2 regions of the Irregularibacter muris genome follow, and region 2 is predicted to be linked to the other one. Evidence: riboswitches for the same ligand, from Rfam matches in the RefSeq annotation. Region 2 holds a riboswitch; the other holds the start of a gene.

Region 1 (19,520 bases), on a different contig from region 2:
ATCTATCGATCATTACAGAACTAAATCCCGCATGAATTGCCTGGATGATGTATTCATAGGGCCCACCATGGTCTAGATTTAGTGCGACGGGAACCTCTGGATATCTTCTTTCATAAAAACGGGCAATATCTGCACATTCATAAATTCCATGGACAGCTGCTACATCTAATATCATCGGCGCCCTTAACTCTATTGCTGCTAAATAAGCTGCCTCTATGGTTTCTCGATTAAATACATTTGGGGCTGCAATGCCATAATTCTCATTTTTTGCCCTTTGTAGCATTTCTGACATTGATATAATCATTTTTTAACTCCTTTCAAATTATAAAATGTTAAGTTCATGGTATTATCATTCTGTCAATTATAAATAAAAGCAAAAAGCGTGCCAATATAGAGTCACGCTTTTTGCTCATAAAAAGATACTGATAAACCTTATAATTCATTAAGGATATCATAGATATAACCTATCTCTGCAATAGGTATTTTGACACTATAAGCTTGTTCTATCCCACTAAAGGACTTTTGTATTAATTCTATGTGCTTTTTTTGACACTCTTGAAATTGCTCTTTATTTGGATACTCTTCTATAGGAGATCTTCGAATTAATCTTTCTATCAAGCATCCTACGTGTATTAATATGCTAATCTTTTTATTATTTGATATTTTCGAATTAGCTAGTATTTCATATTGCCTTAGACACTCTTCAATATGTCCTATAACTTTATCAGTATCTAAAATTGTCAAATTCTCTATTAAACGTCTCAGGGAAAAATTATGAATAATATTATTGTTCAACTCATCAAATTTTTCTTCATTCAGATGAGTAAAAATTCTTGTCATTTTTATTTCTGCATTACCTGATACTAGTTCATCTAAAGCAATATATTCTACTTCCTCTATTGCTGGGTTATCCGTTCCTACAATTCCAATAATCTCATACCCTTGAAATATTGAGTTCTCTTTTCCCATTTTCTTTAATTGATTGTAATCGCAGGAAATAACCTTTATATCTATTCCATCGGGCATACTTTCCTCTAATAAGGATTTAATCTGCTCTGCAGTGCCCATCCCAGTATAACAACAGGTTATAATGGCTCTTTGTTTATTTTTCTTAGGATATATAATTTTATAATCTGTATAATTATAATTTCTTGACTTTTTAATAATCTCTGCCAAGTTCAAGCCATTCTTTATCATTTGACCAGTATTTAAGGCCAATTGTGTGGAAACATTATTGATAATTGCAATAGGTACCTTTATCACAGTTTCAAGGGATTGATATACATTTTTTAAGGATCCTGTATCTACTAAAAGTAATATTCCATTGCTAATATCATTATATTTTATATAATCAATTACCCATTCTATGACATCATCAATAGTCTTATTCAAAGGCATATCTACAGCCTCAAATATATTTTCTTCCAATAGTCTATTTGCAACATTTGCTATACTACTAGCCGTTGCATATCCATGGGCTAAAATAATAGCCCTTGGTCTATTATTGATATTTTTAATATGCAAACGATTAAAATATAGGGCCAAAGGAATTAGACTTTCTTCATTGGGCAAGATATCCATTTTAAAAGATAGCATATCCATTATTCTTTTAGCAATTTGCATTTCTTTGCTATAGTTAGTCCTTACATATTCTATAAATCCCTTGGAAATTTTATTTTTATCCTGGAGTACTACGGGATTATTACTTAAATAGAAAAAATAAGCTACAATTGCATGAAGACTATTCCCTCCAAATTTAACATTATAACTATATTCTGCATAACGAAATGCTTCCTGAACACTATTTACTACATATTTCATTAGCATGCTATCCTTTTCAGAGGTTTGATTATAAATTAAGGTATCTATAGTCTTATTAATGCAAAGGGCCGTTCTTCTTTCAAATTTCTCTTTACTTATCTTATCTTTTTTTAACTTTCTATATGAACTTGAAAGCTGTAGAAATAATTCATCATATATATTTTCTTCCTCTGTTTTTTCTTGAAGGATATCTTGTATTGTTGTATTTGGAGTAATTACTATATCCTTTCGCTTTTTTATTTTACTCTCATTTCTCTCCGCAATCTCCCTCAATATATCTTCTGTTAAATCTGAAAGATTAATCTCTAGAGGATCATTTTCTTTGTGTCTTGCGTAGAGTGCAGCGCATATATACTTTATTGAATTTTGCAACTCCCCTACATTTCCAATGTATTTATGGAATATCAAGGCTTCTATTCCATTCCCTGATATCTTTATATTCCGATCTAATACTTGACTTTCATTAATAAAAAATTGGTAAATAAATTCTAATTTTTCTTGATATCCTCTATCTTCTAAAGAAGGGATATTCACTATAATAGGTATTCTCCTTAAAAATGTCTCTAAAAAATTAGACTCTAAATCCTCCGTGGTGGCCATTATAATTCTAACATCAGCTTTATGCCAAACATCATTTTCACCTATTCTTTTATATATACCTTGATCTAAAAAAATAAATAATTTTTCCTGACTCTCACTATTTAGTCTATGAACTTCATCTAGAAAAAGCATGCCTTCATTTGCTGATTCTATTAAACCTTTTGTCGTAACATGGGCACCTGTAAATGCTCCCTTAACATGTCCGAAGAGAATACTGGATAATAGTTCCGGATTATTAGCATATTGTGCACAGTTTAATGTTATAAAAGGTGAATTTGGCTTTAATATTTCATTTTCTACAGAGAAGCGGTGTATTTGTTTTGCTATATAACTTTTTCCAACCCCTGTTGCTCCATGTAGTAAAATAGTTAAACTTGAATTTGGATAAAATACCGATGTTTTTATTTGCTCTATTGATTTTTTTAAGCTCCCCTTTGCCCCAATCATCCCCAATAACGAATCGTCTAAGCTTTTGCTGGCCTCTACTTCTTTAGTCTTCCCTGCACGATTCTCTGCAAGTAATTCATCAAAACTATTATAGATAAACTTAGATGTCTTAAAAAATTTCTTCTCAAAGGTCTTTCTGTGCACAAAGCATACTGGTCTTGTATTGATTTTAAAGAGTTCGGTACCAATTAATTGATTTAAGTAATGACTTACTGTATTGCGTTTGACATTGTATTTTTTTGCTAATTCTTTCGCCGTACATCCAGTACCCAAGTTTTCAATCTTCATTGAATCTGTAGATTTTTTAATATCTTCCATCAATGACTCTTTAAGCAAATCATATCACCCTTTAAATTTGAATTTGTCTTTAGTCTTTATTATTAATAATGGTTTAACAATTGTCAATAATTCATATTTTCTAAATATAATTAAGGGTATCGTTAAAAATAGGATTATCAGCTAAAATTGAGCATAATTTATACACTATGATACAATTCAAAACATATGGTATTCTTCTTTCACTTTTTTCATATTTAATTTTGACACTAATTTGGCATGTTTTTTGCTTCTTAAAGTGTATTATAAATTCAAAATCATAGCTGAATAGTTTTACGAAAGGTGGTTCTTATGACTAGAAAATTATTAATCGCAACCCATGGAACTTTTGCTGAAGGAATTAAATCTTCATTGGAACTAATTATAGGAAAACAAGATTTCATTCATGTACTATGTGCTTATACTGAGGGAATATCCGAGATAAAAAAGCCAATAAAAAATATAATTTCCTCTTTGAAACCTGATGAGGAAATTATTATTGCAACAGATTTACTGGGAGGAAGCATAAATAATGAATTTATGAATTATATTTCATTCCCCAATGTTCACCTCATATGTGGAGTTAATCTTCCCTTATTATTGGAGATTGTTTTAAATATTCAAAACGAAAATATAGAAAAGCTAATTGGAGATTCTATAAAGATAGCTCAGGAGCAAATTCAATACTGTAATTGTCTTTTGGAGAAAAATAGAGAAATATCTGAAGCTTTTTAGTTCTTATTAAATTAAATTGCAACTGTTAAAATTATTAAAAAATAATACACTTAGGGAGAGGAAGTATTGGTTATTATGTCATAACAAGAATTCCCTGGATATAAATTATTCTACCCAAGGAATTTCTTATTTTGTCAATATTTATTATCTAACTGCCCTATTTCAGCTAAAGAGTTATTTCATGGTCTCAATTACCTTTGCCAGTTGATAAATACTTTGAGTTAAATTGGTGATTTTCCCTTCAAATCTCACCAATAGATAAATGGAAATTACCATAGGAAAACCAAAGTTTCCGATCTGCACCAATAATTCTTCCATTTTTCATCCTCCCTTCTCTATTTTCTCTATATCTTTTTACCTCCCGTCCCACATGAAGCTTATCCCTTGCCCTAATAAAACAGACCTGCTGGTAAAAAGCAGGTCTGTTTTATTGCATTACTCTATCTCAAATTCTTTGACTTCTGTTGTGATAAGCTCTGCTTTAGATTTTTCTACCAAGTCTCCACCGGTAGTGATGAAGATATTGTCCCCTAAAATGCTGTCCATTGCTTCTTTAACTTCTATATCGGTTAGATCATCTCTAGCGTTGTCTACTGCTATTTTGCTGGTTCTTCCCTCTGTGTTTTTAAAGGTCATTTCTAGTCTTAATGTTGCCATAGTTTACCCTCCTTTCTCTTTGAATTTTTCCTAGTCCCTTCTAAAGGTTGATAAGCAATACGTCATCTACTCTGTGGATTTCTTCTAAGGGATAGTTTTGTAACCCTGCTAGCTGATTTGCTACACCATAGATGGATTGATTCTCGCTACTGACCTTTACGTTGGAATAGGTCTTGGTTCGGATGATGTCCTTACCACTTTCATTTACTCCGGTTTTTAACTTTAGTTGCATTCTTGAGCTTACTACATTTGCATCTACTGCCATTTTTCTCACCTCCTCTCTACACTTCATAAATGGAAAAGGAAAGAAAAAGTAACCCATTAAAATTTTAACTTTTGGGAATAGACATAGGGAAAACCTTAAAATCTTAGGTTTTTCACTATGTTCATAGAATGACAAAATAGACTGCTATTTTAAAAAAAGAATTCACAAAATATTATCCTTTCATCATCTTATTTAATTGTGTTAATGCTCTTGCCTTTCGCTTTACTATGGCCTGATAAGATAGATTTTTCTCTCTGGCCAGAGACTTTAGTTTTTTTCCTTCTACATAATAGGCAAGAATCACTTCTCTTTGTTTCAGGGAAAGTAAGCTCATGGCCCTATCTAGGGAATTTCTCTGTTCCTTTTCCTCCATCCTTTCCTCCACTTGCTCTCTATCATCAGATAACAAATCCAAATAGCTTGTATTGTCCTCTCCTAGAGGTTGGTCTAATATCACTACTTCTCTTGTCTTTTTTCTTTCATTGACATAATAATAAAAAACCTGTTTTTGCACATAGGCAGCAAAGGGTACTCCTAAAGACTCTTTGTACTCTTTAATCGCTTTGAGGATGACCACTCTCCCCTCCTGTAACCAATCCTCAGTATCTTGGTTTATTCCAAAGTATTTTCTGATACTCTTCACCAGTAAAGGATGAAATAATTGTACTAATTCTTCCTTAGCTCCTCCATTCCCCCTTTGGGCTTTTCGTACAAGATGTTCAATATTTTGTTGTTCAATCATTTTATCACCCCACATTTTTGTGAGGCCGGCCCTTTTCCCCTGCAGGTATGGTTAAGTATAAGCTTTTAAGGGCAATGGGGATATGTTGAACTAAGGGAAAGTATCTGGAGACTTAACCATAGTTTGTGAAAAATGAAGTGACTAAGGGCTAGAACTGAAGAAAGAACAATAGGGTTTTAGGGAAAAGTTAATCTATCCTAAAACTTTAATATAGCAAAAAGGACAAAAAAAGTAAAAATTTAAAGACTCCATCTTATATAAGATGGAGTCTTTAAATTTGATCAAAGGATAGACTGGAAAATACTTTATATCCTATTTACTCTAGTTTTTACAGCTGCCTCCCTTACCGCTTTTGATATATGATCAACTACTCTTTTATCAAAAACATCGGGAATGACATAGTCTTCTTTTAATTCTTCCTGGGAAATGAGATTGGCTATGGCATAGGCAGCCGCTAACTTCATTTCTTGGTTGATTTCCTTTGCCCTGATGTCTAATGCCCCTCTAAATATTCCCGGAAAAGCCAATACATTGTTAATTTGGTTGGCAAAATCAGAGCGTCCAGAGCCTACCACTTTGGCACCAGCCTTTATCGCTAAATCAGGCATAATTTCTGGTATAGGATTTGCCATGGCAAAGACAATGGGATCTTTGTTCATGGATTTAATCATATCCTCTGTAACAATATTGCCTACAGACACTCCAATAAATACATCAACACCTACTAGGGCATCCTTGAGGTTTCCCCTTTTCTGATCTTTATTGGTTATCTTTGCAATTTCATTTTTATATTTATTGTGGGAATAATCTTCATAAAGGATCCCCTCTTTTCCACAAACCAGAATATTTTGTACCCCAAGGTTTAAAAGCATTTTTACAATGGCAATTCCTGCTGAGCCATCACCACTGACAACTACTTTTATGTCTTCAATCTTTTTATTAACAATTTTTAGTGCATTAATTAATCCTGCAGAAACCACAATTGCTGTACCATGCTGGTCGTCATGGAAAACAGGAATATCTAATTCCTTGTTTAATCTTTCCTCAATTTCAAAACATCTAGGGGCACTAATATCCTCAAGGTTGATTCCGCCAAAAGTAGGTGCAATGAGTTTTACTGCCTTTACAATTTCCTCTACCTCATTGGTAGCTAAACAAATGGGAAAAGCATTGACATCGGCAAACTCTTTAAAAAGAATTGACTTTCCTTCCATTACTGGCATAGCTGCCTCTGGTCCAATATCCCCTAAACCAAGTACAGCGCTTCCATCGGTCACCACTGCCACAAGATTTCCCTTTGTGGTATACTTATACGCATCCTTTTGATCCTCATATATTTTTCTGCAAGGTTCAGCTACCCCAGGAGTATAGGCTATACTTAAATCCTCTCTATTTTCTACTTTAATCTTAGAAGTGACTTCTATTTTCCCTTGATTTTCTTCATGCATGATTAAACTTTTTTCTGAAAAATCCATGGTAACACCTGCCCTTAGAAAGTAAATGACAATTTTTATGTCCTTTGAATATTCTCCCTGTGATGTCTAAAGTTTCACTTTGTTTTAACCGTCATAATGGTATCCTCTATTGGATTGATTTCTCCTTCTTTTATTTCAATGGCTTTCATCTCTTGATAATTGGTGATGAGAACAGGGATAATTAAAGATTTTGCCTTTTCTTTTAATATCTCTCTATCAAAGGTAACTAAAGGATCTCCAATCTTTACTTTATCTTGAGCCTTAACATGAACTTCAAAACCTTCACCCTTTAAATCTACTGTATCTAAACCAATATGAATAAGAATTTCCACATTGTTCTCGGTTTTTAATCCCAAGGCATGTTTAGTAGGAAAGACCTCAATGACTTCTCCATCAATAGGAGATAGTACTTTGTTTTCTTTAGGATCAATAGCCACGCCGTCTCCCACCATTTTCTGTGCAAAAACTGGATCATCTACATCTTCTATTTTTATTAGTTTTCCCTTTATAGGAGCTTTAATTTCTAACTTTTTATTTGATTTCTTTAAAATCCCAAACATTGTTTGACCTCCTATTCATTTATATTGCTTACCTGCTTTTTGGTCATAATTTCTCTATGCCACTGAAAGACGTTTTAAAAAAATTGGCTATTGGGTAACCCCTCGGCAGATTATATTTAAAAACATCATTTTAAGCAGAGCCTCTTTAATACACTATTGAATATCTTGCTTTACTCCCTTTACATAAGTATCCAATAAATTCCACTCATCGTCAATAATAATAACATCTGCATCCTTACCTGCCTCTATAGAACCCTTGTAGCTATCTACTCCAAGATATTTTGCAGGATTTTCTGAAGTCATTTTTACAATATCACTTACAGAAGCTTTTACATTCTTAACCACATTTTGTATCGACCCTAAATAACTAAGTTCTACATCCTTTACATTGTCATACTCATATTTATTGATGATTTCTTCTCTGCCATCATCATAAACACATTTTAGAGAATCTTCACCATAGGGACTAAATGTACATTTGCGAATATAGTGATAAAAAGGCTCCTTAACCTGGGCCAATCCAGTACAGTCAGTAGATAAAATAATTTTTTCTGGACCCTTTAGTCTATAGACTATGGCAAAGGCCTCTGGCTTTACCGTCATCCCTGTCTGTTTACTAAATTCAGCATACATATCCTCAAAATACATAGCCGCCCCAACTACCCCTAATCTTCTATGATGAAATCCTCTCATGCCACTGAAGGTATGAGTAAAGCCACCTACCCCCAAATCCTTTACTCTTGCAATGTCCTCAAATTCTGCAGCACTATGACCTATAGAAACCTGAATTCCTTTTTCATGGAGATAAGTAATTACTCTATCTGCATTGGGCAACTCTGGGGCAAGGGTCATTAGTTTTACATTTCCTTCACCGGCACTTTCCAACAAGCTTTCTGTAATTTCTATGGAAGGATCTATACAATATTCTTCTTTTTGCATTCCTTTGTATTCTTTATTGATAAAGGGACCTTCAAGATGAATGCCCAATACTTGGGAGCCCTTTTCTGGTATCCATTCTTCCATAAATTCTCTAGCATCACTGGCTTGTTTCTTTAACTTCTCTACTGCATTTGTTGCTGTACTTGCTAAGTAGGAAGTTACCCCTACTTTGACAAGTCCTTTAGACATATTCTGAAGGGCTTTTTTATCCCCTTGGAACTTAAAGGAACCCGTTGCCCATCCATGAATATGCATATCAATAAAACCTGGTATGATAATCCCATTGGTATAATCCACCACATCTTCTTTTTCATCAACTTCTTGAACAATGCCCTTGATTTTTCCATGTTCAATATTTAAATACCCTTTTTGAAAGCCCTCAGGTGTATAAATATTTTCAGAGTATAAAAACATATAATTTCCCTCCCCTGTTTATATTATAGAAATATCGTGACTATCTTTTTCTGTCCTAGTGCAAAGACCAATAGTCTTTATTGGCTTCTAGTAAATCATCTAATACAGCCTTTGCTTTTTCAGGATTAACAATGGTTCGATTTAAGGTTAAAGCCTGTAGTGCTTTTGTATAATCTTCTTCCAGATAGGCTTCTACTGTTAATTTCTCATAAGCATATTGTCCTTCAATAAGTCCCTTGTAGAAGGTGCCAATCTTTCCTATCCGATAAGGCTCTGCCCCATTTTGAGTCAATGCCGCGACTACTTCCACCATAGCATCGTCAGGTAAGTTATTGATGACGCCTTCATTTCTCATAATAATGACATATAATTGCTTTAAATCATAGGCAATAGATTCAGCTACCTCCACCATCATATTTCCATGTACAGCTCCACTTAAAAAAGGAATATTTTCTAAAGATTGTTGCTCTCTTGCCTGCTTGCAGATATCTAATATTTTCTTTTCTCTACCAACTAAAGCCTCATCAGAACGTGTAAAGTTTGGATCACTCTCGGCTACAATTTCCTCTGGAAAAAGATAATATTGGAGATAGGTATTGGGTAAATATTCTGGGAAGAAGGATAGAATTTTATTTACATTTTTATAGGTATTTAACCATGAAGCTTCTCTTTGCTCTGCATTATATGGTTTAAAGTCATTTCCTTGCATAAGGTATGATTTTAACTTTGGTAACAAGTCTTCTCCTGTTGGCTTATGGTATAGGTGGGTAAACCAACCAAAGTGATTCAATCCAAAATATCTTGGCTCAATATCATACATATCTACATTCAATACTTTTCCAAAGGATTTAATCATAGAATAGGGCTGGTCACAAATGTTTAATATTCTTTTATCCTCTGGAAACACCTTATCTAAAGCTACAGCTACGATGGCAGCTGGATTGGTATAATTTAAAATCCATGCATCCGGTGCATACTCTCTAATCTTTTTCACCATATGAATCATAGCCCCTATAGATCTCATTCCATAGGCAAATCCTCCTGGACCACAGGTTTCCTGCCCAACCAAACCATGTTTCAGAGGAATCTTTTCATCTAAGGATCTCATCTCAAGATTTCCTGCCCGCATATTGCAAAGGACAAATTCTGTGTCTATATAGGCTTCGTCCTCATTGTCTGTGAATAAAACCTCTACCCCTGGATAGTACTCCTTCATGGTGAGTTCTATATAATTTCTCATGGAATTCATTCTCTCCATGTTGATATCAAATAAAGTTAGCTTTTTTAATGGGAACCTGTCTTTATATTCAATAAGGCTTCCAATCAAAGCAGGAATACGAGTACTCCCACTTCCAACGATTGTTATCCCTAATTTTCTTCGCTTCATAACATTACCCCTCTCTGCATATTTATATATGAAATTAAGATTTGTACTAAAGCATGCAAACCTACTCTTGAGATTAGATCATTGTATTTGGTTTCCACTTGATGTGCAAAACAATACATCTTATGATTGGCGATGCGTTGTAGGCTATTGTTGGAAAAAGCCACTAAAGCAATAACATCTATTCCTTTTGCCCTAGCTCTTTTGGCAATATTTTTTATAATTTCAGTTTCCCCCGATAGAGAAATGGTTAATAGAGTTTCATCCGGTGTTAGACTATCCCCTAAGGCTCCAATGAGGTTTTGATCATCAATAAATATAGAACGTACTCCTAGCATTGCCAGTCTAGAACTTAATAAATTCCCTATGGGCTTTGAAGCTCCTCTTGCCATAATGTAAACTACCTTTGACTTCAATAACCTATTCGCAATAGACTTTACATTATCTTCCCTTTGAAGAGACAAGGTTTTGCTTACTTCATCATGAATAGAGCTCAATATATCATCATAGGAAAAATCTTGAATACTTTTTTCTTTATTCTGTATATGTTGTTTAAAATAATATCTCAGCTCACTATAGCCATCAAAACCAAGTTTCTTGGATAAATTAATGATGGAAGTTTTTGAAACATACATACGTTCAGCAAGTTCATTGGCTGTTAAATGCAATATTTCTTTTGGATTCTTCATCAAAAATTCAATAATTTTTTTCTCCAAATCTGTTAGCTCTTCATAGTTTTCTGTCAACCTGCTTAAATCCATTTTTCACCTTTCCCTTCTCAAAATTGTAAATTCCTCTACTGCATATCTAGTTCCTCTCCTATTTGATCAAATACGTTGGAATATCCTTTTTCAATAGGTAAATTCATCTGGTTATACTCCTCCACTTGCAGGTCTTAAGTTCATGGTACCATAAGAAAATAGCTTTTTAAGCATTTCAGCCCCTTTAAGACTATATACAAGAGATTTTCCGTTGGTAAATTTTTTCGACCAAAGTATATCCATTACTTAATAAATAAAAATCCCCAAGATTCCCGATAAAACCAATACAATAATAGGGTTCACCTTCTTGATGGCTACCAAAAGAAAAACCACAATAGCAATAATTATGCCATAGACATCGATTATGGCTTCTTCCACCAATAATAGAGCTGCTGAAGCAATCAATGCTAAAACCGCAGGTCGGATACCCCCTAGGGCATTTTGAATGGTTTGGTTTTGTTGAAATTTTAAAAATAAATGAACTAAGATTAAAACAATAATAAATGAGGGTAGCACTACTCCTAAAGTGGCAAGGGCTGAACCAAGAATCCCTCCTAATTCATGTCCTACAAAGGTTGCCATGTTAATAGCAATAGGTCCAGGGGTCATTTCTGCTATGGCCACAATATCCAAAAATTCTCCTTTGGTCAGCCAGCCATGAGCACTTGTAACTTCCTCTTGAATGAGAGAAAGCATAGCGTATCCTCCCCCAAATCCAAAGGAGCCAATTTTAAAAAATGTGAAAAATAAGTCTACGAAAGTACTGATCATTTTCTTTCCCCCTGTCTTACTGTTGAATGGGTTGAAATGAAAATTCCTAAAGCTGCTGATCCTAAAATTAATACTATAGGATGAATATCTAAAAATATAATCGCCAGTAAACTAAATATAGAGATAATGATTCCTGCCATAGAAAATTTTGAGGATTTCACTAGCTTATACACCGCTGCCGCAATTAGGGCAACCACCGCTGGCCTGACACCCTTAAAAATACTATCTACAACAGAATATTCTCTAAAATTTCTAAAAAACATTGCAATGATTAGAATAATGGTAAAGGATGGAATAACTGCTCCTAATGTAGCCATAATAGATCCCTTTACTCCTCCAACCTTATACCCTAGAAACACCGCACTATTAACGGCAATAGGACCAGGAGCAGATTGAATCACTGCAAACATATCCATAAATTCTTTATCGGTAAGCCATTTTTTCTTGTCTACAATTTGCTCTTGAATAAGGGGTACCATAGCATAACCTCCCCCTATGGTAAAAGCACCTATTTTTAAATAAATAAAGAAAAGTTCCCATATTTTTTTCATATTTTTATTGCATCCCTTCCCTTTGGTTTTGAATCTTGTAAGTCAGGTAGGCTGGGTTTAAAATCATGATTTTAAACCCAGCCTACCGCCTATTTATCTAATATTTTGCTTGACGCCCTTTACATAAGTGTCAATTAAATTCCATTCATCATCTATGACAATAACATCTGCATCTTTACCTGCTTCTATAGAGCCCTTATAGTGATCTATTCCTATATATTTCGCAGGATTTTCCGAGGCCATTTTGACAATGTCCCTAATGGAGGCTTTTACATTCTTTACTACATTTTTTACTGAGCCTAAATAGCTAAGTTCTATATCCTTTACCTGCTCATAATTATTTTTATCCATAATTTCTTCCCGTCCATCATCATAGATAAGCTTTACATCACTACCAAAGGGAGTAAATGTGCACTTGCGAATATAGTGATAAAAAGGCTCCTTGACCTGGGCTAATCCAGTACAGTCGGTAGATAAAATAATCTTCTCCGGACCCTTTAGTCTATAGACTATGGCAAAGGCCTCTGGCTTTACCGTCATCCCTGTCTGTTTACTAAATTCAGCATACATATCCTCAAAATACATAGCCGCACCAACTACCCCTAGTCTCCTATGATGAAATCCTCTCATGCCACTAAAGGTATGGGTAAAGCCACCTACCCCCAAATCCTTTACTCTTGCAATGTCCTCAAATTCTGCAGCACTATGACCTATAGAAACCTGAATTCCTTTTTCATGGAGATAAGTAATTACTCTATCTGCATTGGGCAACTCTGGGGCAAGGGTCATTAGTTTTACATTTCCTTCACCGGCACTTTCCAACAAGCTTTCTGTAATTTCTATGGAAGGATCTATACAATATTCTTCTTTTTGCATTCCTTTGTATTCTTTATTGATAAAGGGACCTTCTAGATGGACACCGATGACTTGGGAGCCCTTAGTCGGCTCCCAATTTTCTATGAATTTTCTTGTATCCTCTAATTGCCCCTTCAATGTATCTACAGCATCTGTGCCTGTTGTTGCTAAGTAGGAAGTTACCCCTACCTTGACGAGGTCCTTGGACATGTTTTTTACCGCTTCTTTGTTTCCATTTAACCACAGAGAGCCTGTTGCCCAGCCATGCATATGAATATCGATAAAACCAGGTATGATAATCCCATTGGCATAATCCACAACATCCTCTGCATCAACTTCTTGAAATATACCCATTATTTTTCCATCGTGAATATTTAAATACCCTTTTTGAAATCCTTCAGGAGTATAAATATTTTCTGAGTATAGGAACATCTCATTCCCTCCCATTTTTTTATTTCTATGCAGCTGGGCGACAAAATCTCGCCCCTCTATTTTATATAAACTTCTATTGGATTGTATTTTATCCTCTTTTTAAACAGCCTTATCGCTGGCTAAAAAATCATCTACTGCATTTCTTACAAACTCAACATTGGGTCCAAATACCACGTGGATATGATTTTTCGTTGGGAAAAATACTCCTGAAGTTCCAGACTCTTTTATCTTGTCCGTATCCACTAGCTTGTAATCTTTCAAGTCTACTCTTAGTCTAGTGACACAGTTTTCTACATAAAGAACATTTGATTTTCCACCTAAAGCTTCCACAACAATTTTAGCCACTTCATCATATCGTTTTTCTTTTAGTAATGTATTATCTCCTACTGTCTCCTCTTCTCTACCTGGGGTTGCAACATTCCATTTCTTAATGGCCCACATAAATACAAAATAGGTAGCAATAGCCAGTGGAATCCCTACAATCAATAGGTTATACCATTTGGTATTTTCATAAAGAAGACCAAAAATGGCAAAGTCGAAAATAGTTCCTCGAATATACCCTACTGCCGTTCCCATTAAATGTAGGGCAACAGCTCCTATTGCATTTAATAATACGTAAATTCCATATAATACAGGTGAAATAAATAAGAAAGAGAATTCAAGGGGCTCTGTTACATTGCCTAAAAAGGGTGTTAATACCATAGTTAAGATAAGACCTTTAGTATAAGGTTTATTTTCAGCATAGGCTGATCTATACATTGCAAAACCAACAGCTGGAATCATAAATAAAGTTAATAACATTTGATTTTGAGCCATGAATCTTGTTAACTCAGGTAAAATATTCCAAGCTTCGTGATTTGGTCCCAATTCAAATAAAATCTTGTTCATTGTGGGAATGACTCCTACAAACTTTTCCCCATCTATCATATAGGTCCCCCCTGCTTCACTAAAGCGTATCAAGGAATTCCACACATGGTGAAGTCCAAAGGGAATCAATATTCGATTCATTATCCTAAAAATAAACGTTCCAAAGGGTCCACTAATCAAAATGAAAGATAATGCGATTAAAGCTTTGGTAATATATTGCCAAAAGAATGGAAGAATCAATCCAACAACGATACTGATTCCAGTGGAGATAATAGGAACAGATTTTTTCCCACTGAAAAATGCAAGGGCCAAGGGAAACTGCAAATTATAAAAACGATCTGTAACTAAGGCTCCAATAATCCCACTGATGATTCCGCCTAAAGCTTCCAATCTTATGGTTTGTATTCCCAGTACTATACCCTGACCTACTTGACCCATAACCTCTGGGTCTGCCAGATTACCTGTCGCCGATAACCAAACATTAATACTTGCATTTAATACCAGATAAGAAATAATAGCGGAGAATACCGCAATCCCCTTGTCTTTTTTGGACAAACCGTAGGCTACACCCATGGCAAATAAAACAGGAATATTGCTAAAGATGATATCTGCGATCCCCTTTAAACTATTTAAAATAAGTTGCAAAGTTGCATTTCCTAAAAAAGGTAATCGTTCAATCATATAACTTTGTGTTAATGCTCCGGTAAGACCTAGTACCATTCCTACTGGTGCCATTACAGCGATTGGTAATAGTAAGGTTCTACCAAATCTCTGAATTTCTTCACTTGCTCTTTTTCTAAATGACATATTTCCACCCCTTTTTAAATTTATTTTGTTCTGATTATTCTACAAATATCCCTGAAAACTACTATAACCTGGGTGGCGAAGAGTGTAATTGATTACAGCATACAATAAAAAAAATAGATATGAAAAGAGTTGTAAATTCTTTGTAGAATCATCCTATTAAAATGATATCACAGAATAAACCCTTTTTTGATCATTCCAGATCTGAAAGGACCAAGTACAAGGTGATTTTCCGCTGGTAAGTTTTTGTGACTAAAGTAAGCTTATAGAAGATAAAGGCTTAAACATTCATCAAGATATAGGATAAACACGAAAAGGATTCTTAGTTTTTCTAAACTAAGAATCCTTTTATTGAAGTCACAATATGTCACCTCTTATAATATCTATGCACCTAATCCTTCTTTTCTTAACATCTCTGCTCTATCGGTCCTTTCCCAAGGGAGGTCTACATCGGTTCTCCCAAAGTGTCCATAGGCCGCTGTTTGACGATAAATGGGCTTTCTTAAGTCAAGCTCTTTAATAATACCAGCAGGCCGTAGATCAAAATGTTTTCTAATCAATTCTACAATTTTATCTTCACTAATTTTAGCTGTACCAAAGGTCTCTACAAAGACAGAAACAGGTTGGGCTACCCCAATGGCATAGGCTAATTCTACTTCACATTTATCGGCTAAACCTGCTGCTACAATATTTTTAGCTACATAGCGAGCTGCATAGGCTCCAGATCGATCTACTTTGGTTGGATCCTTTCCCGAGAAGGCTCCCCCTCCATGACGACCGTAGCCACCATAGGTATCTACGATAATTTTTCGACCAGTAAGTCCTGCATCCCCCTGAGGACCACCTATAACAAAGCGTCCAGTAGGATTGATAAAGTACCGAGTTTTTTCATCTAATAATTCTGTAGGTACCACCGGCTTAATCACATGCTCTATCATATCTTTTTCGATAGTTTTTCCTTCTACCTTGGCATTGTGTTGGGTAGAAATAACAATAGTATCTATTCTAACAGGCTTGTCGTCTTCATATTCAACAGTTACTTGAGTTTTTCCATCGGGACGTAAATATTTTAAAGTTCCATTTTTTCTTATTTCGGTTAATCTAAAGGCTAGTTTATGAGCCAATGAAATAGGTAAAGGCATTAATTCTGGGGTTTCATTGGTAGCGAAACCAAACATCATTCCTTGATCTCCTGCACCTATAGCCTCTATTTCCTCATCATTCATTTGCCCTTCCTTAGCTTCTAAGGCTTTATCCACTCCCATGGCAATATCAGCCGATTGCTCATCAATAGCTGTCAATACTCCACAGGTATCTCCATCAAAACCGTATTTTGCTCTGGTATATCCAATATCCTTTATAGTTTGTCTCACAATTTTTGGGATGTCTGCATAACAATTGGTGGTGATTTCTCCAGCCACTAATACCAAACCAGTAGTCACTGAAGTTTCACAGGCTACTCTTGCATTAGGGTCTTTTTCTAATATAGCATCTAAGATAGAATCAGAAATTTGGTCACAAATTTTGTCTGGATGTCCTTCAGTAACTGATTCTGACGTAAATAATTTTCTCACCATAAATAAACCTCCTTTATCCTTAGTAAAAAATAGCAGCAAAGCTGCTTCCGCTAGGAATAGGAAACCCTAGATTCCTCTGGGCAATGGCAAAATCCTCCATTCTAGAGCCCCCTCCTGACTACCATAGGGGAAATAACCCCTCCCTTTTTATTTCATAGGAAGTTTTGCTTTCCTACTGAATAAAAAAAGAAAAACCCCTTCTGGTCAGAAGAGGTTATTTTTAGTAGGCAACTAACTCATCTTGCAGAATTTCTTCTGTAGGAATTGGCACCGTGCACAATGCTGGTTGCCGGGTTTCATAGGGCCCATTCCCTCCACCTCTCTTGATAAGTTTTCCATATTCAGCTCGTTTTTAATCATAGCATAGTTGATTTTTTGTGTCAATAGAAGTATATGCATTTTTTTGTGACTTGTAAACCCTGATTTTACTATGGTTATAGTGATTGGGGTAGGCGCTGAATAAATATTTACACCATCAAAGTCGCATGATAGGAAAGCAAGAGAATAATCATTCCTGCGACTATTGTACCCGCAAAACATGTTAATAATGCATCTTTAAAGGGGATTCTCAAAAGAGCTGCCACCGCACTTCCTGTCCAGACTCCTGTCCCCGGTAAAGGTATTGCCACCAATAAAAATAATCCCCATAATTTATAGGTTTCGAGCTTTTTGGACTTTTTGATAGTGCGCCTTGTAATCCAATGGGCTATAGTGGAAAACCCCCTTTTTTTCTTTAAATAACTCAATACCGAGGGTAAAAACCATAATATAAAGGGTGCAGGTAGTATGCTCCCCAAAACAGATAGGATAAAAGCATGAAAATAGCCCATATCCAGTACAAATATTCCATAGGGCAAGGATGCCCTGAGTTCTAACAAAGGGGTAGCCGCCATTAAGAATACCATGAGTTCACTTTTTAGTAGTCTCAATAAAACCCTCACTAGACCCTTTCCCCCCTTTTTTTCTCTCTAAACTTTTATTATACTTTTCTTTAAAATGTATTTTCCTTGGGGAAAACTCCCCATTGTTCTATAGATATGATCGGTGAGTAATAATAATACGCATATTCCCATTAAATGGTCCCATAAAGGATGTCTTTAATGTGTTTAAAATTATTCTTAATATATTACTACAAATATACATGATTAAATACGTGTATACTATACGTTGCATTTTAATCAAACTTGTTATAAGATAGTATGCAGAATGCAAAATGAGCCGGAGGTGACAAACCCAGTGAGCTTTGTTTTATAAATGAAATGTTTGTTGGACATTTGGTGTAATTTGCCAAGTACCAAACTTTCTTAAAATCTAAGTGTGCAGTAGACACTTTTTTTATTTTTATCATTGTTTATTATTAATTTTGGAGGGAAATATGAATTGAATATGCTTGTAAAAATTGGTATAGTATTAATGGTAGGAATCATGGGTGGTAGGGTGGCGAGATTTTTCAAGCTTCCTAATGTAACAGGGTATTTGGTAGCGGGGCTTCTTATTGGTCCTTCTTTTTTTAAATTGATTGGAGAAGCTGACATAGAGTCTATGGGATTTGTCAATGAATTGGCTTTAGCTACCATAGCCTTTAGTATAGGTAGTGAATTTTTATTAGAAGATATGTTAAAAGTTGGAAAGTCTATTGTCGTGATTACTCTAGCTGAAGCCACTGGTGCTTTATTGGTGGTATTTTCTATCATGTTTTTCTTATTTAAACAGAACTTTATATTTAGTATGGTAGTCGCAAGCATGTCTGCTGCAACTGCACCAGCAGCAACCATTATGGTTATCAACCAATTTAGGGCCCATGGGCCCCTGACCCGAACCATTTTGCCTGTTGTTGCTCTAGACGATGTAATAGGAATTATATTTTTCGGTGTGGCTATGTCTATGGCCAAAATATCCGCGGGTACTGCTGAGCATTCCCTGTGGCAAATAGTTAGCCGACCAGTGATAGAAATTGTCGGTTCTGTCCTATTGGGTTTTGTTTTTGGGGCTCTACTAAGCTTTATAGGTAAAAATGCTAGAAATAAAGAAGAATTATTAGCATCTATTCTGGCCATTATTATAAGTGCGTCGGGATTAGCCAATTTATTAGGGCTATCTCCCCTACTAACCTGCATCATGATTGGTGCGACTTTGGTCAATCTAATGCATAACTCTAATCGTATATTTTCTATTGCTGAAGGTTTTGTTCCCCCTGTATATTTAATGTTCTTTACCTTAGCCGGTGCTAGTTTAGATATAAAAATATTGTCTACAGTAGGACTTTTAGGAATTGCTTATATCTTTGCACGGGCTGGTGGTAAGATGCTGGGAGCATGGTTAGGAGCCAAGGCTATGGATGCCGATGAAGTTGTAGTAAAATATTTGGGGCTTACTTTACTTCCCCAGGGTGGTGTCTCCATTGGTCTATCCATTATCGTAAAACAAGAGCTCCCTCAATATAGTGTACCGATTATCACGATCATTATGTTTAGTGTACTCATCTATGAATTAGTTGGGCCCATTTTGTCAAAAATAGCAATAGAAAAGGCTGGAGAAATTAACGGAT
Region 2 (10,885 bases):
TAAACCTATGGTCTTCAATCAAGAAAATGTAAAACATATACAAGAGCAAATTCTTTCAATCATTGAAGAGAATAAATCCAATTACATTAAAATGAGTCGTGAAATTCATGGCAACCCGGAAATTGGAAATGAAGAAGTTTTCGCCAGTCAATTATTATCAGAAAGACTAGCAGACGAAGGATTTATCCTGGAGAAAAATATTGCAGGTCATCCTACAGGATTTATTGCTCGAAAAAAATCCAAGGCTAAACCAGGTCCAGCCATTGGATACTTGGCAGAATATGATGCTCTACCAGGTTTAGGTCATGCCTGCGGTCATAATATTATTGGTGTAGCTAGCACAGCAGCAGCTATAGCATTGGGGCGGGTACTAGATGAGATAGGAGGAGAAGTCGTTGTCTTTGGGACACCAGCCGAAGAAGGCGGACCCAATGGAAGTGCTAAGGGAAGCTTTGTAAAGGCTAATCTACTTGAAGGAATTGACGCATGTATGATGATCCATCCTTCTAATGAAACCAGAACGACAAGCAATTCCTTGGCAGTTGATCCATTAGACTTTGAATTTGTGGGGAGACCTGCCCATGCGGCTGCCTCTCCCGAGAATGGAATTAATGCTTTAGATGCAGTGATATTATTCTTTAATGGCATCAATGCCCTACGACAGCATGTTACAGATGATGTAAGAATCCATGGAATTATTACCCATGGAGGGGATGCTCCTAATATCATACCTGAGTATGCAAAGGCTAGATTTTATATTCGAGCGGCCACTAGGACGAAACTGGATGAAGTGACCAATAAGGTAAAGGCTGTTGCAGAAGGTGCAGCCACTGCCACAGGAACAAGCTTAAAGGTCATTGCTTTTCAAAATCCAGTAGATAACCTTGTATTAAACAAAAGATTTGATGAGGTATTTAGGAGAAACTTAGAAAGGCTTGGAGAAAGCTTTGCAGAATCTGATAAACAGGGTACGGGTTCAACAGATACGGGAAACATCAGTCAAGTGGTTGCTACCATACATCCCACGGTAAAAATAGGTTCCAGGGATTTAGTAGGTCATACCGTAGCCTTTAGAGAGGCAGCATGCTCATCTGAGGGAGATAAGGGATTAGTTTTAGGAGCCAAGGCCCTTGCCCTAACAGGTCTTGACCTAATTGTAAATCAGAAATTGTTACAGGAGATTAAAGAAGAATTTAAAAGTCAAAAATAAAAGAGTAGAAATAAAATATAAAAATTACCTATCAAGAGAGATGGAGGGATTGGCCCAGTGAAGTCTCAGCAACCAGCCTATGTAAAATACATAGGCCAGGTGCTCATTCCAACAGGACTTTATCCTGGAAGATGGGGAAGGTGTAACGAATCAGTATGCCCTTTCCTATAGGGTTATTTTTATGTCCAAATACTCGAGTTTTCAAGAATTTTAGCTATTGAAATTAAGGAGAGTGAGTGTATTGATTTTTCTTCAACAGGTCAGTAAGACCTATGTTAGTAAGAACCAGTCAGTAAAAGCTCTGAAAGAAGTCAACTTACATGTTTCTCAGGGAGAAATATTTGGCATTGTTGGCTATAGTGGAGCAGGAAAAAGTACATTGATTCGATGTATAAATCTATTGGAAAGACCAACAACAGGGAAAATAATTGTAGATCAAAAAGAATTAACTGGGCTTTCTGAAAAAGAATTAAGACAAAGTAGAAAAAAAATTGGGATGATCTTTCAGCACTTTAATTTAATGAAGGCTAGAAATGTATTTCAAAATATCGCTTACCCCTTAAAGGGAAGTGGTCTTAGTAAAACGGAAACCGAAACTAAAGTTTTAGAGCTTTTGGATTTGGTTGGATTAAAGGATAAGGTATCTGCCTATCCCTCCCAACTAAGTGGTGGACAAAAACAGAGGGTGGCTATTGCTAGGGCATTAGCCAATGATCCTAAGGTATTGTTATGTGATGAAGCTACCTCTGCTTTAGATCCTCAAACGACAAAATCCATCTTGAGTTTATTAAAACAAATTAATGAGAAGTTAGGCTTGACCATTGTCATCATTACCCATGAAATGCAGGTGATTAAAGAAATATGTCATAGTGTTGCCCTTATGGAAGATGGAAATATTGTAGAATGTGGAAATGTGTTAGAAATATTCTCCTATCCCAAGGCTCAAATTACTAAGGAGTTTATATCCTCAGTATTTCAACAGGGAGATATTTACAAGTTTATTGGTAAAGAGTCATTCATCAATGGCATTGAGGAAGAAGAGATGTTAGCTAAGATTTCCTTTGTTGGGCAGAGAGCAGGTCAGCCCTTTATCTCTAAGATTTCTCGTCTATTTAAAGTAGATGCAAGTATCTTATTTGGAAATATTGAAAGCATTCAAGATGTTGCAATAGGCAGTCTGGTTGTGAAATTCAGTGGGGGTAAAGGCAATATCTTAAAATCTATAGATTATTTGCAGGAACATACTGTACAGGTGGAGGTGATAAAAGATGTTAGAGTTCATACAGACATGGCTACCCAACCTCATGGAATTATATCCTGATTTACTTAAGGCCCTTTATGAGACCCTTATTATGGTATTTATGGCCGGAATTGTTTCCACTCTATTAGGTATTCCCATTGGTATCGCCTTAGTGGTGACAAGACCAGGTCATATTTTAGAGAACCAAATAGTTTATCAAATTGTAGGGAAAATTATTAATGTTTTTCGATCCATTCCCTTTATTATTTTGTTAGCGGCAATTATTCCCATAACTAGATTTATAGTGGGTACCACCATTGGCATAAAGGGAGCCTTAGTGCCACTGGTATTTGGCGCAACCCCCTTTGTAGCTAGACAGATAGAATCTGTACTGCTAGATATTGACAGCGGTGTTATCGAAGCCGCAGAGGCAATGGGGTCTAGCCCATTTGAAATCATATATCGTGTTTTACTTGTAGAAGGGCGGGCAGGCATCATCTATGCCTTAACCATTTCAATGGTGAGTTTAATTGGTTTTTCTGCAATGGCAGGTACTGTAGGTGGCGGGGGGCTAGGTGACTTTGCTATACGGTATGGCTACCAATATTTTAAGACCGATATTATGATTGTCACCATAATTATTCTTTTAGTTTTAGTAAATTTTGTGCAGGGCTTAGGAGAGTTTATCGTTAAAAGAATTAATCATTAAGAGAAAATACAGGAGGAATGAAAAATGAAAAAATTATTGATATTGGCTATCGTTGCAATACTTATTATCGCACCTTTAGCAGGATGCAGTGCTACAACTGGAAATAGGGAAAAGATCAACATCAAATTGGGAGTAAATGGTGCAGAACACCAGGTATGGGACTATGTTCAAAAGAAATTGGCTGAAGAGAATATTGAATTAGAGATTATTTCTTTTTCGGATTATGTTCGTCCTAATTTGGCCTTAGCTGAAGGGGAAATAGATGCCAATGCCTTTCAAACCATCGCATATTTTGATCAATTTAAGGCAGATCATAATCTAGACCTTGTTTCCATAGGAAATACCATATTAGCACCTATGGCTATATATTCGGAAAAACTAAAATCCCTTGATGAAGTAAAGGAAGGGGATAAGGTCGCCCTACCCAATGATGCGACGAATGGAGGGAGGGGGCTAATCCTGTTACAGAGTGCCGGACTCATTACATTAAAAGAGGGAGTGGGCTTAATACCAACAATCAAGGACGTGGTGGAGAATCCTAAAAATCTAGAATTAATAGAATTGGCAGCAACACAAATACCAAGATCCTTGGCGGATGTTGACATTGCCATAATAAACAATGGGGTTGCCATAGAAGCAGATTTTAGTCCCACAGAGGATTCTATTTTTATTGAAGATGCAAGCAGTGAAGATGCCAAGCCCTATATCAATATCATTGCCGTTAAGTCAAAAGACAAGGATAAAGAAGCACTAAAAAGATTAGTCGAAATATACCAAGAGGAAGCTACAAAAGAAGTCATTGATGAAGTATATAAAGGAAATGTAGTTCCTGCGTTTTAAATAAGTATTGAAAGATTCCATCGCTTAAATAAAAGGAACGTGTACTTCTTATTAAGATTTCGCTTTGTTTCCCCATAGCGCAAGATTAGAAATACATTCTATTGACAAAGTTTTGTTGCCATGATACTCTATGACTATATTAGTAAATATAGTCATAGAGTATGGAGGTAAAGTATGGCAACTGCATTTAGTGATCGTGAAAAAGAGTTAATAAGAAAAAAATTAAACAAGGTAGCCCAGGAATGTCTATGCAAATATGGTGTCAGGAAAACAACAATTGATCAAATTGTTCAAAGGGCAGGGATATCCAAGGGATCTTTTTACAGTTTTTATCCTGCAAAGGAAATTTTATTTTTTGAGGTACTGGAAGAATATCAGAAGTCTATTATGAATGAACTATCCAACAAGTTAATGCAAGAGAACAATATAGGAATTGATCAATTTACAGAATTGATTTACGGACTATATCAAAAGGTAAGAAAATCTTTTATTATGAACATAATCCAAAATCAAGAATTTGAATTTCTTATGAGGAAATTACCTAAGGAACTGATTATGCATCACCATTCATTGGATGATATACTCACAAAGAAGATTTTTTCTTATATAAAGCTTAAAGACAATATAAATATAGACGTTGTCACGGCTTCTTTAAGGGCAATTTTCATGAGTATGATCTATATTGAAGAAATTGGAGAAGAAGATTTTGATGAAGTGCTTAAACTTTTGATAAAAGGTCTTGCTCAACAAATCGTTGAGGAGGATGATCATCATGAGTGAAATGATTAGTACGACGAACTTAACAAAGGTTTATGGAGAAACCTGTGTGGTTGACAAAGTGAACTTATCGGTTAAACAGGGAGATATATTTGGATTTTTAGGGCTAAATGGGGCAGGCAAGACTACTACAATACGAATGCTTTTAGGTATGATAACGCCTACATCAGGACAATGCTATCTTCAAGGACAAAGGGTAGGTGCTGGGAATACAGATACTTGGCGTGATGTAGGATATATTGTAGAAACGCCCTATTCATATCCGGATTTAACAGTAAAAGAGAATCTAGAAATTGTTCGTCAATTAAGGGGGATTCAGGAGAAAAGTTGTGTCCATTGGATCATAAAGAAGCTAAAATTGGAAGATTATGCATCAAAGAAGGCTAAGCATCTTTCTTTAGGAAATGCACAAAGGCTCGGCATAGCAAAGGCAATGATGCATAAACCTAAAATTTTAATCCTTGATGAACCTACAAATGGATTGGATCCCGCGGGTATTGTTGAAGTTCGTCAACTGCTAATGGATTTAGCAAAAAATTCAGGGGTAACCGTACTGGTCTCTAGTCATAAATTAGATGAAATCTCAAGAATTACTACAAATATAGGCATAATACATGAGGGAAAATTAATTAAGGAGATAGATGGAAAACAACTAGAAAGTCAGTTGAAGAAATCCTTAATAATAGATGGCAGAGATAGGCTTGCTATAAAATCTATTCTTTCTAAGACAGGATACAAGGTATATACCCAGGATAAAAGCACAACTGGGGAACTTTTTCCCCTACAAATTCAAAATGAAGATGCTGTAAATAACCCCGAAAAAATTGCTACATTACTTGTAAATGCAGGTCACCCTCCAACATTATTGAAAATTGAGAAGGAAGATTTAGAAATGTATTTCTTAAGAACCATTAAAGAGAGGGGGGGAGATGTAAAGTGAATAAAATAATAACCTGTGTTTCAATAGAAGGAAAAAAGTTTTTTCGTTCTAAAGTCCCTTTACTCACTATGCTTGCACTTACAATAGTACCCTTTGTCGGGGGATTTTTTATGTTTGTTTTAAAAGATCCTAGCTTAGCACAAAACTTGGGTTTTATTTCTGCAAAAGCAAATATTATGGGAACTGCTGATTGGCCTTCTTACTTTGGTCTCCTTGCCCAGGCGGTTGCAATCGGTGGATTAGTAGTATTCGGATTTATTACATCTTGGATTTTTGGTAGGGAATATTCAGATAGAACCATAAAAGACTTACTAGCACTGCCAATATCACGAAATATAATTGTATTTTCTAAATTCATTGTGGCCGTTTTATGGTGTTTAATGCTTTCTATAATTGTACTGGTTTTAGGTTTAATTGTTGGAAAAGTGGTTGATATACCTGGGTGGTCATTTGACATAATGATACAAGGTACTTTTATTTTTATGGTTTGCTCCATACTAACCATATTGCTATCAACACCAGTAGCTTTTTTCGCAAGTGTTGGCCGTGGATATCTATCTCCCCTTGGATTTATGGTATTTACTATTGTATTAGCACAATTTATTGCGGTAACAGGGTACGGACAGTTTTTTCCATGGTCTATACCTGCCCTTCTAAGTGGTGCTGCTGGAGGTGACAGTGCTATGATTGAGGGGATCAGTATTATTATTGTACTTTTAACAAGTGCTTTTGGGCTAGTGGGCACTATATTTTGGTGGAGATATGCCGATCAAAGTTAGCATGATATAACAAGTAATATAGAGAAAAATCTATCTTTTTTATTTATTACAAAGTAGAAGCTAGCGGGATAAAAAGGGATAAACTTACCCCTTCATTATCCCATGGATTAATGATAAATAAACAAGCCTGTAATCCCCGATAGTAGGATAATAAATATTGGATTAGTTTTATATTTTCTTAATAGAAATAGGGAAATCATGAATATGATTACAGCAAAAATGTTTATGTCCATGAATTTAATATTAAGAGAGGAAGAGCCCCAAAAAGCAATCAAAATAATGGTAGATGCAGAGGCGGCAATAAGGCCGATGGAAGCGGAACGCAGACCCCTCAATATATTAGAAACACTATCAATATCCCTATGCTTTTTAAAAAAGTTATATAAAAAAATAGAAATCAAAAATCCTGATAAAACACATCCTAAAGTGGCGACCACAGCTCCTGGTATACCTGCAATACGTATGCCGACAAAAGTGGATGTATTGACAGCTAAAGGGCCAGGAGTCATTTGGGATATGGTAATAATATCTGTAAACTCTTGTAAGGAAAGCCAGCCATTGGAGTCAACTACTTGTTCCTGAATGAGAGGGATGACAGCGTATCCACCACCAATACTAAACAATCCAATTTGTAAAAAACTGATCAATAAAGTAAGAATGCTTTTAATCATATTTATGCCTCCCTTCCCATTTTAATATAAGATTGAACAAAGCATAAGACAGAGCAAAAGATAATAATCACTAATACATTGATATTAAATAAAAAACTGGCAAAAAAAGAAGCGGGAACCATTAGGGATAATAGCCAGTTTTTCTCTTTTACAATTCCTTGAGTCATATCGATGACTAAATCTACGATGGTAGCGGCAACTCCTGCCTCCATACCTTTTAATATTGCAGAGATAATCTTATTACTGCGGAAGGCTTTATAAAAAATTGATATAACAGATAAGATCAATAAAGGTGGCAGAACAGTTCCAATACAACTAATGACGGCACCTATAGTGCCAGCAATACGATACCCTACTAATACAGCAAGATTAACAGCAATAGCCCCTGGTGTGGACTGTGCAATTGCAGCCATATCTAAAAGTTCTTGTTCACTAATTAACTTTAAATCCTCTACGAAATACTTTCGCATCATAGGAATAACAATATATCCCCCTCCAAAAGTAAATGCGCTAATAGAAAATGTGATTTTAAACAGTATAAAATATAGTTTGAAATTTTTGCGTTTCATTATAGTATTACCTCCATAAAACTAAGCTTCAATCTTTAATTATATAGGAATCAACCCAAAATGGACAGGCATAAATGTATTTCAACTAAAATTATTGAATAAAATTTAGATTCTCATAGGAATATTATTATTTGATTTTAAAGTGAATAGATCCTATTAAATACTTCCAATAAAGTGATTAAGGTGCTTTATTCTGGGGGGAAATCTATGACTGCAAAACAGAAAAAGAACTACCCATAGCGGTAGTTCTTTTTCTTGATTTGAACTGAGGAGGACAGATAACCTACCTCTATTCACCAGCAAAACCTTTTCTTCGCCAATTTCCTTTTCTATAGAAAAATATATTAATAACCGCTCCCATAACCCAAGAAACCAATAGGGAAATAAAGACTGATTCAGGCCTACCAGTGGGATAAGCTGCACTTCGGGTAAAATAGGCAATGCCATAGGCTATAGGTACGCGAAGGACAACAGTGGTAATGAGAGAAATCCACATAGGCGTTATGGTATCCCCGGCACCTCGCATAACCCCGGATAAACTCTGGGTTACGGCCATAGCGATATAACCTACAGCAAGAATCCTCATCATATGCATGCTTAAATTAACTAAATCTTTAGTATCAGTAAAAATCCCCATGAGATGTTTACCGAAAATCAATATCAAGAGAGTAATTGTAGTGGCTACGCCAACAGCTATTAATGTACCGTCTTTAGCTCCTTTTTCTACCCGGTCAATTTTTTTTGCTCCAATGTTTTGCCCCGTAAAGGTTGTCAAAGCACTTCCAAAGGAAAAGTTGGGCATCATGGCAAAACCATCTACCCGCATAACAATAACATTACAAGCGATGACCATCTCCCCAAAACTATTGGTGAGAGACTGCACAACAATCATGGCTAAGGAAAATATTGCTTGGGTAAGTCCTGAAGGCAATCCAAGCTTTATAAGCTTATAAGAATATTCCTTGTTTAATTTCAACATTTTCCAGTTAAGATCAAAATTTTCCTTCATTTTTAACAGTTTAACCATACAAAGTACCGCTGATATTCCCTGAGCAATGACAGTAGCTAAGGCAACCCCAGGTACTCCCATGCCTAATTTTGCCACAAACAAAAGATCCAATACAACATTTAAAGCTGTAGAAACCAATAAAAATATAAGAGCGGATAAAGAATCGCCTAATCCCCGTAGTACACCGGCCAAAATATTATAATAAGCAAGGCCCCCAATACCGACAAAATAAATGATAAGGTACCTTGTACACCAATCAATAATGGTATCTGGTGTATTGAGAAAAGAAAGTAAGGGACGAGTCACAATAGGACCGACGATCATAATTACTCCAGATGCAATGGCTGTAAGGGTTATGCATATACCAATGGTATGGGAGAGCTTTCCACGATCTTTAGCGCCAAAATATTGAGCAACCATAATACCTGCACCAACGGCAATTCCCACAAAGAGAACAAGTAAAAGGTTTAATATGGGTGCGGCGCTACCAACAGAGGCAAGAGCATTATCCCCTACATACCTACCTACAATAATGGAGTCAGCAGTGTTATAAAATTGTTGAGCTATATTACCAATCAACATGGGTATTGCAAATTCAGTAATCCGTTTCCAAGGAGTACCCTGGGTTAAATCCTTAGGAGAAAATAACTCCTTAATTTTTGACATAATTCTACCTCCTAATTTTGGGACAGGTATACCGTTCCAGTTCTAAAATTTAATTTAAAATTGGGAGAATATTCTCTAGGTTGTTCAACAAGAATATTCTCCCAAACTTTATTGTATGAGTGTGGCCTTAACCGCTTTGTTGTCTACGAGTGTATATTTTTAAATTGAGAATTATATAAGTTAGCATAAATACCTTCTTTTGCTACCAATGCTTCATGATTGCCCTTTTCCTCTATACCTTTATTGGTTATGACAATAATTTCATCAGCATTTTTTATGGTGGATAATCTATGGGCAACGATAATGGTAGTTCTTCCCTTAGAAAGTTCTTCTAAAGATTGTTGTATTAATAATTCAGTCACATTATCCAAGGCTGATGTAGCTTCGTCTAGTATTAAGATAGGAGGATTTTTCAAGAAAATTCTAGCAATAGAAATTCTTTGTTTTTGACCACCTGATAATTTTACGCCTCTTTCCCCAATATAAGTATTATACCCATCGGGTAAGGTCATGATAAGGTCATGAATATTGGCTTTTTTGGCTGCATCCATCACTTCTTCTTCTGTAGCATCAAATCTTCCACAGTGAATATTATCATAAATTGTTCCTGTGAACAAAAATACATCTTGCTGCACAATTCCTATATTATTCCGTAGAGACTTTAAAGTGAATTCCTTTATATTTCGTCCATCAATGAAGATGTTGCCTGATTCCGTTTCGTAAAAACGAGGGATTAAATGGCAGAGGGTGGTTTTCCCCCCACCAGAGGGTCCAACTAAGGCTACGGTTTTTCCTTGTTCAATAGTAAAACTAATATCATCCAATATTGTTTTATGCTCATCATAGGAAAAAGATACGTCATCAAAATCAATCTCACCTTTTACAGAATTTACTGTGACGGCATTGGGCTCATCTACTTCTAGAGGTTGATCCATAATCTCAGTAAATCTTTTAAAACCAGATATTCCTGATTGATATTGTTCCACAAAGTTAATTAATTTTCTAATGGGATTTAAAAAGTTTCCTATATATAAGATGAAAGCTGCGAAGTCTCCGATATTAATATATCCCTTATAGAAGAAAATACCACCAGCACCTAATACTAAAATATTTAGAAAATCAATAATGAAGGATGAACCAGTATGAAATTGAGCCATAACCTTATAGGCTTTTGCCCTTGCCACTTGAAACATATTATTGTTCTTTTCGAATTTTTTAATTTCACTTTCCTTATTTCCAAAGGCTTTAGATACTCGAATGCCTGTGATACTGTTCTCTAAGGTAGCGTTTACCTCTCCTATAGTCACTCTGGTTTCCATAAAAGTATCAGACATTTTTACCCGAAGCTTCATGGCAAAGAAGACTAAGAAAGGGACAATGGAAAAAACAATTAAAGCGAGGGGCAAGTTTATGGTAGCCAATATAATAAAGGAACCGATCATCATAACCAAGGAAATAAATAAATCCTCAGGACC

The links. Region 2 has a riboswitch for S-adenosylmethionine ahead of NSA47_RS12780 (methionine ABC transporter ATP-binding protein). Riboswitches for the same ligand answer to the same signal wherever they lie in the genome.
Region 1: linked by a shared signal. The riboswitch ahead of metK (methionine adenosyltransferase) and the one ahead of NSA47_RS12780 (methionine ABC transporter ATP-binding protein) in region 2 are both predicted to bind S-adenosylmethionine.

Annotation. Positions count from the first base shown of each region.
Region 1 covers NZ_JANKAS010000003.1:23,333-42,852, forward strand. Annotated here, with positions in the region: gene NSA47_RS04510 (class II fructose-bisphosphate aldolase) at 1-304, opposite strand, end outside; gene NSA47_RS04515 (sigma 54-interacting transcriptional regulator) at 433-3,204, opposite strand; gene NSA47_RS04520 (PTS sugar transporter subunit IIA) at 3,496-3,918, shown strand; gene NSA47_RS04525 (YvrJ family protein) at 4,093-4,236, opposite strand; gene NSA47_RS04530 (DUF2922 domain-containing protein) at 4,354-4,575, opposite strand; gene NSA47_RS04535 (DUF1659 domain-containing protein) at 4,616-4,840, opposite strand; gene NSA47_RS04540 (RNA polymerase sigma factor) at 5,013-5,582, opposite strand; gene NSA47_RS04545 (NAD(P)-dependent malic enzyme) at 5,888-7,057, opposite strand; gene NSA47_RS04550 (PTS sugar transporter subunit IIA) at 7,132-7,617, opposite strand; gene nagA (N-acetylglucosamine-6-phosphate deacetylase) at 7,771-8,970, opposite strand; gene NSA47_RS04560 (family 4 glycosyl hydrolase) at 9,026-10,357, opposite strand; gene NSA47_RS04565 (MurR/RpiR family transcriptional regulator) at 10,354-11,115, opposite strand; gene NSA47_RS04570 (chromate transporter) at 11,362-11,886, opposite strand; gene NSA47_RS04575 (chromate transporter) at 11,883-12,437, opposite strand; gene nagA (N-acetylglucosamine-6-phosphate deacetylase) at 12,531-13,724, opposite strand; gene NSA47_RS04585 (PTS transporter subunit EIIC) at 13,824-15,398, opposite strand; gene metK (methionine adenosyltransferase) at 15,779-16,972, opposite strand; SAM riboswitch class I at 17,206-17,305, opposite strand; gene NSA47_RS04595 (COG2426 family protein) at 17,440-17,901, opposite strand; gene NSA47_RS04600 (cation:proton antiporter) at 18,359-19,520, shown strand, end outside.
Region 2 covers NZ_JANKAS010000014.1:49,454-60,338, forward strand. Annotated here, with positions in the region: gene NSA47_RS12775 (M20 family metallopeptidase) at 8-1,210, shown strand; SAM riboswitch class I at 1,236-1,348, shown strand; gene NSA47_RS12780 (methionine ABC transporter ATP-binding protein) at 1,452-2,531, shown strand; gene NSA47_RS12785 (methionine ABC transporter permease) at 2,479-3,159, shown strand; gene NSA47_RS12790 (MetQ/NlpA family ABC transporter substrate-binding protein) at 3,184-3,999, shown strand; gene NSA47_RS12795 (TetR/AcrR family transcriptional regulator) at 4,174-4,779, shown strand; gene NSA47_RS12800 (ABC transporter ATP-binding protein) at 4,772-5,716, shown strand; gene NSA47_RS12805 (ABC transporter permease) at 5,713-6,495, shown strand; gene NSA47_RS12810 (chromate transporter) at 6,603-7,166, opposite strand; gene NSA47_RS12815 (chromate transporter) at 7,169-7,735, opposite strand; gene NSA47_RS12820 (MATE family efflux transporter) at 8,025-9,410, opposite strand; gene NSA47_RS12825 (ABC transporter ATP-binding protein) at 9,554-10,885, opposite strand, start outside.